2 regions of the Telluria sp. RB2R28 genome follow, and region 2 is predicted to be linked to the other one. Evidence: predicted binding sites of a transcription regulator. Region 2 holds the regulator's gene; the other holds the start of a gene.
What was found. The regulator sigma-54, encoded in region 2, starts transcription at its own class of promoters, with help from an activator protein. The targets are predictions, from matches to a motif close to TGGCANGNAANCTGCTTT.

Region 1 (4,212 bases), 600 kb from region 2:
CAATGGTGCGTGGATCGTAGCCGCAGTGCTCGATCATGTAGGCGATCTTTTGCGTGATCACGCGCGTCTTGCCGGACCCGGCGCCAGCGAGCACCAGGCAAGGGCCGTCCAGATACAGCGCGGCTTCGCTCTGCGGCCCGTTCAGGCCGAACTTTGGTGCGTTTGACATGGGGAAGTTTTCGGTGGGACAGAGAGCGATTGTAACAATCTGGCGGGCGCAGCGGGCGATGGCGCGCGGCAGCCAAGGTCGGATTGCAACAGGCCGCCGTTGCGCGCTTGCTTCCCTGCATGGTCCTGCGAGGCAGACCGGGATCGGGTACCATGCGACCTTTGCCAGCGAGACGCCAGACGCGCCGCTGCAGCCCTATTTTTTCTGGAAATCTGCCACATGAAATTCGAACATCTCGTCGAAATCAACGATCCGATGAACCCGCTGCTCGACACGCTCACCCGCGAGCAGTTGTGGCACGGCCTGGTGCTGCGCGCCGAGCAGCCAAAACTGTTCATTCCGCACCTGGACGCCTGCGACATCCTCGAGCGCGACGCCGGCATCATGCGCCGCCGCCTGACCTTCGGTCCGCTGGTGATCGAGGACAAGGTCACCTTGACCCCACTGCAGGAAGTGCACTACGACGTGCCGGCCCAGGGCGACATCGCCGCCTCGACGCTGCGCATGGTGATCGAGGCGCCGACCAGCGCCATGCTGCTGGTGCGCTTCTGCTACGACGACGGCATGGGCGAACACGTCGACCAGGCCAATGCGATGTACGACGAATTCAAGAAGTCGGCGTACGAAGAAGCCGACATCGACACCGTGCGGGTCCTGCGCCAGCTGGCCGGCCAGGGCAAGCTGGCCACCACCCTGCTCAACTGATCGACTGAGCCAGCTGCACGGTTCAGAGGCCCGGTTCGGTCTCGCCCGTGTGGGTGCTGCTCTCGCCCTGCGACAGGTTGGTCGCCAGGTCGCGCAGCGCGGTGCGTACGCCTTCTTCGATGACCGGGTGATAGAACGGCATCTCCAGCATCTGGTCGACCGTCATGCGCATCTGGCATGCCCATGACAGCAGGTGGGCCAGGTGTTCGGCGCGCGGCGCGATCATCTCGGCGCCCAGGAACAGGCGCGAGCCATACTCCGCATACACCCGCAGCATCCCCTTGTTCTGCAGCATGACGCGGCTGCGCCCCTGGTTCTCGAACGACATGCTGCCCACGGCGAACTTGGGTTGGCCGCTTGCGGACAGGGCCCGATAGCTCTTGCCCAGCGTGGCGATATTCGGCTCGGTGAAGGCCACCGCGATCGGCGTGCGGCGCAGGCCCGGGCGCACGTCGGGGTAGCGGCCCGCATTGTCGCCGGCGATCTTGCCGTGGTCGGCCGCATCGTGCAACAGCGGACGCTCGTTGTTGGCGTCGCCCGCGATGAAGATCTGGCTGCCGCCGCACTGCATCGTGCGCGCGTCAAAGGTCGGGATGCCGTCGGCGCCCCGCTCCAGGCCGGTCAGTTCGAGGCCCAGGTCATGCACGTTCGGCGTGCGCCCGGCCGCCATCAGCACATACTGGAAGCGCTCGCTGCTTTCCTTGCCCAGCGCATCGCGCACATGCAGGACCACCTCCTCGCCATCCTGCACTGCTTTCACGATCTCGCTCTGGAACGCGATGTCGACTTCCTCGCCCAGCACGCGCGCAGCGCAGCGCAGCACTTCGGGGTCGCTGATGTTGGCGATGGAACCGCCGCGCGCGTAGAAACGCACGCGCACGCCAAGACGGCTCAGGGCCTGGCCCAGTTCGAGGCCGATCACGCCGGTGCCGATCACGGCCACTGAGGCCGGCAGGTCGTTCCAGTAGAACACGTCGTCGCTGGTAACGATGCCGGGGCCGACGTTCTCGAGCTGCGGCAGGCGCAGCGGTGTCGAGCCGGTGGCGATGACGACGCGCCCGGCGTGGATCTCGGTATGGTCGTCGACCTGCAGCGTGCAAGGGCCGGTAAAGCGCGCGTGGCCCTGCAGGCGGTCATGGACGGGGATGGCTTCCACGGCCTCGAGCACGAAGCCGACGAAGCGATCGCGTTCGCGCTGGACACGCGCCATCACTGCCGGGCCATCGATCCGCACCTCACCGGCATGCACGCCGAACGGACCGGACGTGTGCAGCGCATGCGCCGCCTCTGCCGCGGCGATCAGGAGCTTGCTCGGCATGCAGCCGACCCGGGCGCAGGTGGTGCCGTAGTGCGCGCCCTCGATGACCACGGTGCGTGCGCCCTGCGCCCTGGCGGCGCGATAAGCGGTCATGCCGGCGGTGCCCGTGCCGATGACGGCGACATCCACATTCAGTTGTTTCATGGTGCTCTTTCGCTGTTGACAGGCAAAACGATACGCTATTTCACGCCGTTGGGGGCAGCACGAACCCATTCAGGATGCCATCGGGCACCAGGGTTTTTCGCATCCATGCTGAGTGTATGTCGATAAATATTACATACTGCAAGTTAAAACATTAATTTCGGAAATTTTACGCATAAGAATCAACCGCCTACGATGATCTGTAAATACGGCACGATACTTGCTATCCCTTCGGATTCACCCACCAAGGAGATCCCATGTCACTTGCTTCCTTCAACAAACTGCTTGTTAGCCTGTCGCTGTTCGCTTGCTCGTCCGTGTTCGCCGCGCCGCTGGTTGTCAATGTTGCTGGGGTCACGAGCCAGGGTGGAATCGGCGATTCCGGCAATACAGTATTGGCTTATAACGTCGGCGCCAATGCGGTCATCACCAGCGTCGCCTACTCGCTGAACCTGACGGCGTTCTCGCCGAGCTGGCTGTCCGAAATCGGCCTGGCGTTCACTGACTCGGACGGCTTCGACGGCGTTGTCTTCAATCCGGGTTTCGGCGATAGCATCCCTGGTACCGCAACCTACGCCGGTTTTGCCGATCTGGTCGACCTTGACCTGGATTTCGCGGTTGGCGCCGACGGCATCCTGCGCCTGGAATTCTATGAAGACTTCGATGACTTCGCTGGCATCGATGGCATCTGGAACTTCGGCACGCTCACGTTTGGTGTGGAAACGGTCGGCGGTGAAGTGCCTGAGCCGGCCAGCGGCCTGCTGCTGGGCGCAGGCCTGGCCATGATGGGCTACGCAAACCGTCGTCGCCAGGTGGCGCGCAAGGCTGCCAGCGCAGCTTAAATATCGAGCGGGTCGACTTCGAGCGACCACTTCACGCGGGCCTTCATGGCCCGCAGCGCTTCCATCCACTCGCGCAGGAAGGCCTGCAAGGCCGGGCGCGAGCTGGACTCCACCAGCAGCTGGGCGCGGTCCATATTGTGCACCCGCGTCATCGTCATCGGGATCGGGTCGTTGATCAGGATCCCGTCGTGCGCCAGGCAGTCGCGCGCGCTTTCCAGAAACGCAATCGCGATCGGCAGCTCGCGCGCCTCGGCCCGCAGCAAGGCCTGGTACATGTACGGCGGCAGGCCCGCTTCGCGCCGTTCATCCAGCAACTGGCCGGCAAAGCGCTCGTAGTCGTGGCGCATCACCGCGCCGTACAGCGGATGCTGCACATAACGCGTCTGCACCAGCACCTCGGACGGCGCCCCGGCGCGCCCCGCCCGCCCGGCCACCTGCATCAACTGCGCGAACAGGCGCTCGCTGGCGCGGTAGTCCTGCGAGAACAGTGCCGTATCCGGGTTCAGGATGCCCACCAGCGTGAGCTTCTTGAAGTCGTGCCCCTTGGCGACCATCTGGGTGCCGATCAGGATATCGACTTCGCCCCGGTGCACGCTGTCGAACGCCGCCTGCGCGCTGCCTTTCAGGCGCGTGGAGTCGGCATCGATGCGCAGGATGCGCGCCTCGGGGAACATCGCCCGCAAGCCTTCTTCGACGCGCTGCGTGCCCCGGCCCAGCGGCTGGATATCGACGTTGCCGCAGGTCGGGCACGAACGCGGGATGCGCAGTTCCAGGCTGCAGTGGTGGCAACGCAGCCGGTTCTCGGGCTTGTGCAGCACCATGAAGGCGGTGCAGCGCGTGCAGTCGCTGATCCAGCCACAGGCGTCGCAGGAAATCACGGGGGCATAGCCGCGCCGGTTCAGAAACAGCAGTGACTGCTCACCGCGCTCCAGGCGCAGGCGCAGCGCGGCGATCATCTCGGCGGTCAAGCCGTCGCGCCCGCGGTCGCGCTCCATGTCGATCAGGCGCACGCGCGGCAGCACCGCGTCCTGCACGGC
Region 2 (4,212 bases):
CTCGCATTGAAGTCAGGCTGCCAGGCCTGGGCGGCGACGCTGCCGCACAAGGTCATCGACAGCAGCAAGGCGGTCATGCGCATCGGGGGTCCTCATCGGTTCATGAAGCCACGATGTTTGCACCGCCTGCGCGAAAAGTCACGCGCAAACGGATATGCATGAAGAGGCTTACGCGAGATGGCGCAGCGGGTGCGCGTGCGCCGGCCACACCGGCGCGAAGAAGTGCGCGACCATCGCGTCGGTCACGAGGTCGAGCGAGGGCGGATTCCATTGCGGCGCATTGTCCTTGTCGATCACGAGCGCGCGCACGCCTTCGAGCACTTCGCCATGCTCGAAGTTGCGGCGCACCAGCGAGCGCTCCAGGCGCAGACAGTCGGCGACATCGAGCGACGCGCCGCGCAGCAGCAGCTCGCGCGTCACGCACATCATCAACGGTGAGCGCTGACGCATCGCGCGCAACGCCTTCTGCGCGAACGGCGTGTCGTCACCCTCGAGCGACGCCATGATCGCCGCCACCGAGTCCGCGCCAAAGTGCGCATCGATGCGCGCACGGTTGGCCTGCAATTCACTCTCGCCGGCATGCTGGATGGCGAACGCGCGGATCGCCGCCGGCAGATTCGCGCCCGGCGTCGCCTCGATCAGCGCGTGCAACGCCGCCAGGTCTGCGCCCGGCACGAACACGTCGGCCAGGCCCACGTACAGTGCGTCGGCCGCGCCGATCGTCAAACCGGTCAAGCCCAGAAACATCCCCAGTTGCCCCGGCGCGTGCGACAGGAAATGGCTGCCGCCGACATCGGGGAACAGGCCGATATTCACCTCTGGCATTGCCATCCTGGTGCGCTCGGTGACGATGCGCAGGCCGCAATCGGGCCCACCCTGCGCGATGCCCATGCCGCCGCCCATGACCACGCCGTCCATCAGCGCGATATACGGTTTCGGATAAAAATGGATCAGGTGGTTGAGCGCGTATTCTTCGGTGAAGAAATCTTCGAGCAGTGCGCTGCCGCCTTGCGGCGAGGCGTTGCCGACGTCGTGGAAGAAGCGGATATCGCCGCCGGCGCACAGCGCTTTTTCACTGCTGCTGGTGATCACGACGGCATCGACCGCGGCGTCGAGCTGCCAGTCGAGCAGGATCGTGGTCAGTGCGCGCACCATGTCCAGCGACAGCGAATTGAGCGCCTTGGGCCGGTCGAGGGTAATGATGCCGGTACGGTTGGCGATGCGGGTCAGGACGTGTTCGGGCATGGCGTGATCCATCGAAAGGAAACACGTATTTTACCGGCAGCGGGATGCAAAAAGGGCGTCCCGAAAAGACGCCCCTGGCGGTGGTGACCTGCGCTCGATCAGGCGGCAGCGACGTCTGCTTCGTTGACGTCCAGGCGTTTGATCGCTGTGCGGTTATGGTCTTTGAGCATCTGCTTGTGCTTCAGGATTTGTCGATCCAGTTTATCCATCAACATGTCGATCGCGGCGTACAGGTCTTGCGCGACGCTCGCCACGTGCAGGGTCTTGCCCGACACCTGGACATTGATTTCAGCTTTTTGCCTTTTTTCTTTTTCAGTGAGGTTATCGACGGCCAGGAAGACGTGGGTATCTATGACTTGATCGAAATGGCGAATAATGCGTTCCAGCTTATTCTGAACGTATTCACGGATGGCAGGGGTGACTTCGAGATGGTGACCACTGATGGTGAGGTTCATACACACTCCTTTGAAGATGTCACGTCGCTTGCACCACACAGGAGCTGAAGGCACAGACTGTATGAGCGGCGTTGTTACAAGGCTTTGCGGAGACTGACGGGGGGGATCTTGAGCGCTTCACGGTATTTTGCGACCGTCCTGCGCGCAATGACCATGCCTTGTTCCCCGAGCATTTCCGCGATCTTGCTGTCGGATAATGGATTCTTAGGGTCTTCTGCTCCTGTCAATTGTGCGATGAGCGCACGGATTGCCGTTGAGGATGCTTCGCCGCCCGCTTCAGTGGCAACGTGGCTACCGAAGAAATACTTCAACTCGAACATGCCGTGCGGGGTCAGCATGTATTTCTGGGTTGTGACACGAGAGATCGTGCTCTCGTGCAGACCTAGTGTATCAGCTATCTCGCGCAAAACAAGGGGCCGCATGGCAACCGCGCCATGGCTGAAAAAGTTGCGCTGGCGCTCGACAATCGCCTCGGCCACACGCAGGATCGTGTCGAAACGCTGGCGCATGTTCTTGATGAGCCACTTCGCCTCTTGCATCTGCGCGCCCATCTGGCTCTCGCTGCGGCCCTGCTTGAGCATCGTGGCGTACAGGCTGTTCACGCGCAGGCGCGGCATGACGTCCGGGTTCAGCGTGACCGCCCAGCCGTTCTTGGCGCGCCGCACGATCACGTCCGGCACCACGTAATCCGACACGTTCGACGCGAACGCGGCGCCCGGGTGCGGATTGCACTGGCGGACCACGGCCTGCACTTCGCGCAGGTCTTCGTCGTCGCAATCGAGCGCTTTTTTCAGTTTGCTGTATTCGCGCTGCGCGAACCACGTCAGGTAGCCTTCGACGATCTTCAGGGCCATGCGGCGCGTGACCATCGGCACGCCCGGCATGCGCCGGATCTGCAGCGCCAGGCATTCGGCCGCACTGCGCGCGCCCACGCCCACCGGGTCCATGCTCTGCACCATCGCCAGCGCGCAGCGCAGTTCGTCGAGGTCGACGTCGAGTTCTTCGGGCAGCCGCGCGTGGATGTCGTCGAGCGGTTCTTCCAGGTAGCCGTTGTCGTCGAGCGCGTCGATCACCAGTTCGGCCAGCGCGCGGTCGCGGGTCGACAGCAGCGTTTCGCGCACCTGTTCCATCAGGTGTTCGCGCAGCGTGATGGCGCACGCCTCCAGCTGCGGGCGGCCGTCTTCATCGTCGCTGCTGGCGCTGCCGGACGACGTTCCGCTGCCTTCGCTCCACTCGTTGTCGGGCCGGTCGCCATCGACCCCGCCACCTTCAGCGCCCTCGCCCTCGGCCGGCGCGCTGCCTTCGCCCTCGGCCTGCTGGCCCGGCGCCGGCGGCGCCTCGCCAGGTGCCGGCGCATTGTTGATGGCCCCATCGGCCAGCAAGCGCACCGAATGATCGAGCGGATCGTCGAGCCTTTCGAGCAGCGGGTTATCGCCCAATATCTGCTCGATCTCCTGATGCAGTTCGAGCGTGGACAGCTGCAGCAACCGGATCGATTGCTGCAGCTGTGGCGTGAGCGCCAGGTGCTGCGAAGTGCGGAGCTGAAGGGACTGTTTCATCAATTGAGTATGGCTTACATGCGGAAATGTTCACCGAGGTACACGCGCCGTACCGACTCGTCGGCGATGATATCGTCGGGGCGGCCGGATGCAAGCACCGCGCCCTGATTGATGATGTAGGCGCGGTCGCAGATGCCAAGCGTCTCGCGGACATTGTGGTCGGTGATCAGGACGCCGATCTTGCGCTCCTTGAGGAAGCGCACGATGCGCTGGATCTCGATCACGGCGATCGGATCGACGCCGGCAAACGGTTCATCGAGCAGCACGAAGCGCGGGTTGGTGGCCAGTGCGCGCGCGATCTCCACGCGGCGCCGCTCACCGCCCGACAGCGACAGCGCCGGGTTCTCGCGCAGCTTCTCGATCTGCAGGTCGGCCAGCAAGGTGTCGAGGCGGTCGCTGATCTCGGTTTTGGTGAGCGACTTGCCGTTGACCTTCTGCAGTTCGAGCACGGCGCGGATGTTTTCTTCCACCGTCAGCTTGCGAAACACCGACGCTTCCTGCGGCAGGTACGACAGGCCGAGCACCGCGCGGCGATGGATCGGCAGGCTGGTGATGTCGGTGCCGTTGATGCTGATCGAGCCGGCGTCCGACGGCACCAGGCCGACGATCATGTAGAACGAGGTGGTCTTGCCGGCGCCGTTCGGGCCCAGCAAACCCACCACTTCGCCGCATTCGACATCGAGCGACACGTCGCGCACGACCAGGCGCTTGCCATAGCTTTTCTGCAGGCCCTTGACGACCAGCGTGCTGCGATCGTTCAGTTCCGTCATTGCGTGCCTCCGGCCGGCGCACGCTTGGGCGCCAGGATCAGCGTGCCGCGCCCGCCGCCAACCTTGCTCTCGCCGCTGACATCATTGCGCACGGCGACGACTTCCTTGCGGTTGTCGTACGAGATGAACGGGCCGGTCATCTGGTTGGTCATCCGGTCGTTTTCGAGTTCCTTGACGACGGCG

Region 1: AC56LV_RS15120 (PEP-CTERM sorting domain-containing protein) is a predicted target of sigma-54. The motif match lies at 2,543-2,560, and genes of this name have one in related genera.

Annotation. Positions count from the first base shown of each region.
Region 1 is NZ_JCASIK010000003.1:624,190-628,401, reverse strand. It holds gene AC56LV_RS15135 (UvrD-helicase domain-containing protein) at 1-169, opposite strand, end outside; gene AC56LV_RS15130 (SRPBCC family protein) at 389-874, shown strand; gene AC56LV_RS15125 (dihydrolipoyl dehydrogenase) at 897-2,336, opposite strand; gene AC56LV_RS15120 (PEP-CTERM sorting domain-containing protein) at 2,591-3,175, shown strand; gene AC56LV_RS15115 (primosomal protein N') at 3,172-4,212, opposite strand, start outside.
Region 2 is NZ_JCASIK010000003.1:20,374-24,585, forward strand. It holds gene AC56LV_RS12355 (DUF5694 domain-containing protein) at 1-83, opposite strand, end outside; gene AC56LV_RS12360 (enoyl-CoA hydratase/isomerase family protein) at 169-1,245, opposite strand; gene hpf (ribosome hibernation-promoting factor, HPF/YfiA family) at 1,344-1,700, opposite strand; gene AC56LV_RS12370 (RNA polymerase factor sigma-54) at 1,775-3,259, opposite strand; gene lptB (LPS export ABC transporter ATP-binding protein) at 3,274-4,029, opposite strand; gene lptA (lipopolysaccharide transport periplasmic protein LptA) at 4,026-4,212, opposite strand, start outside.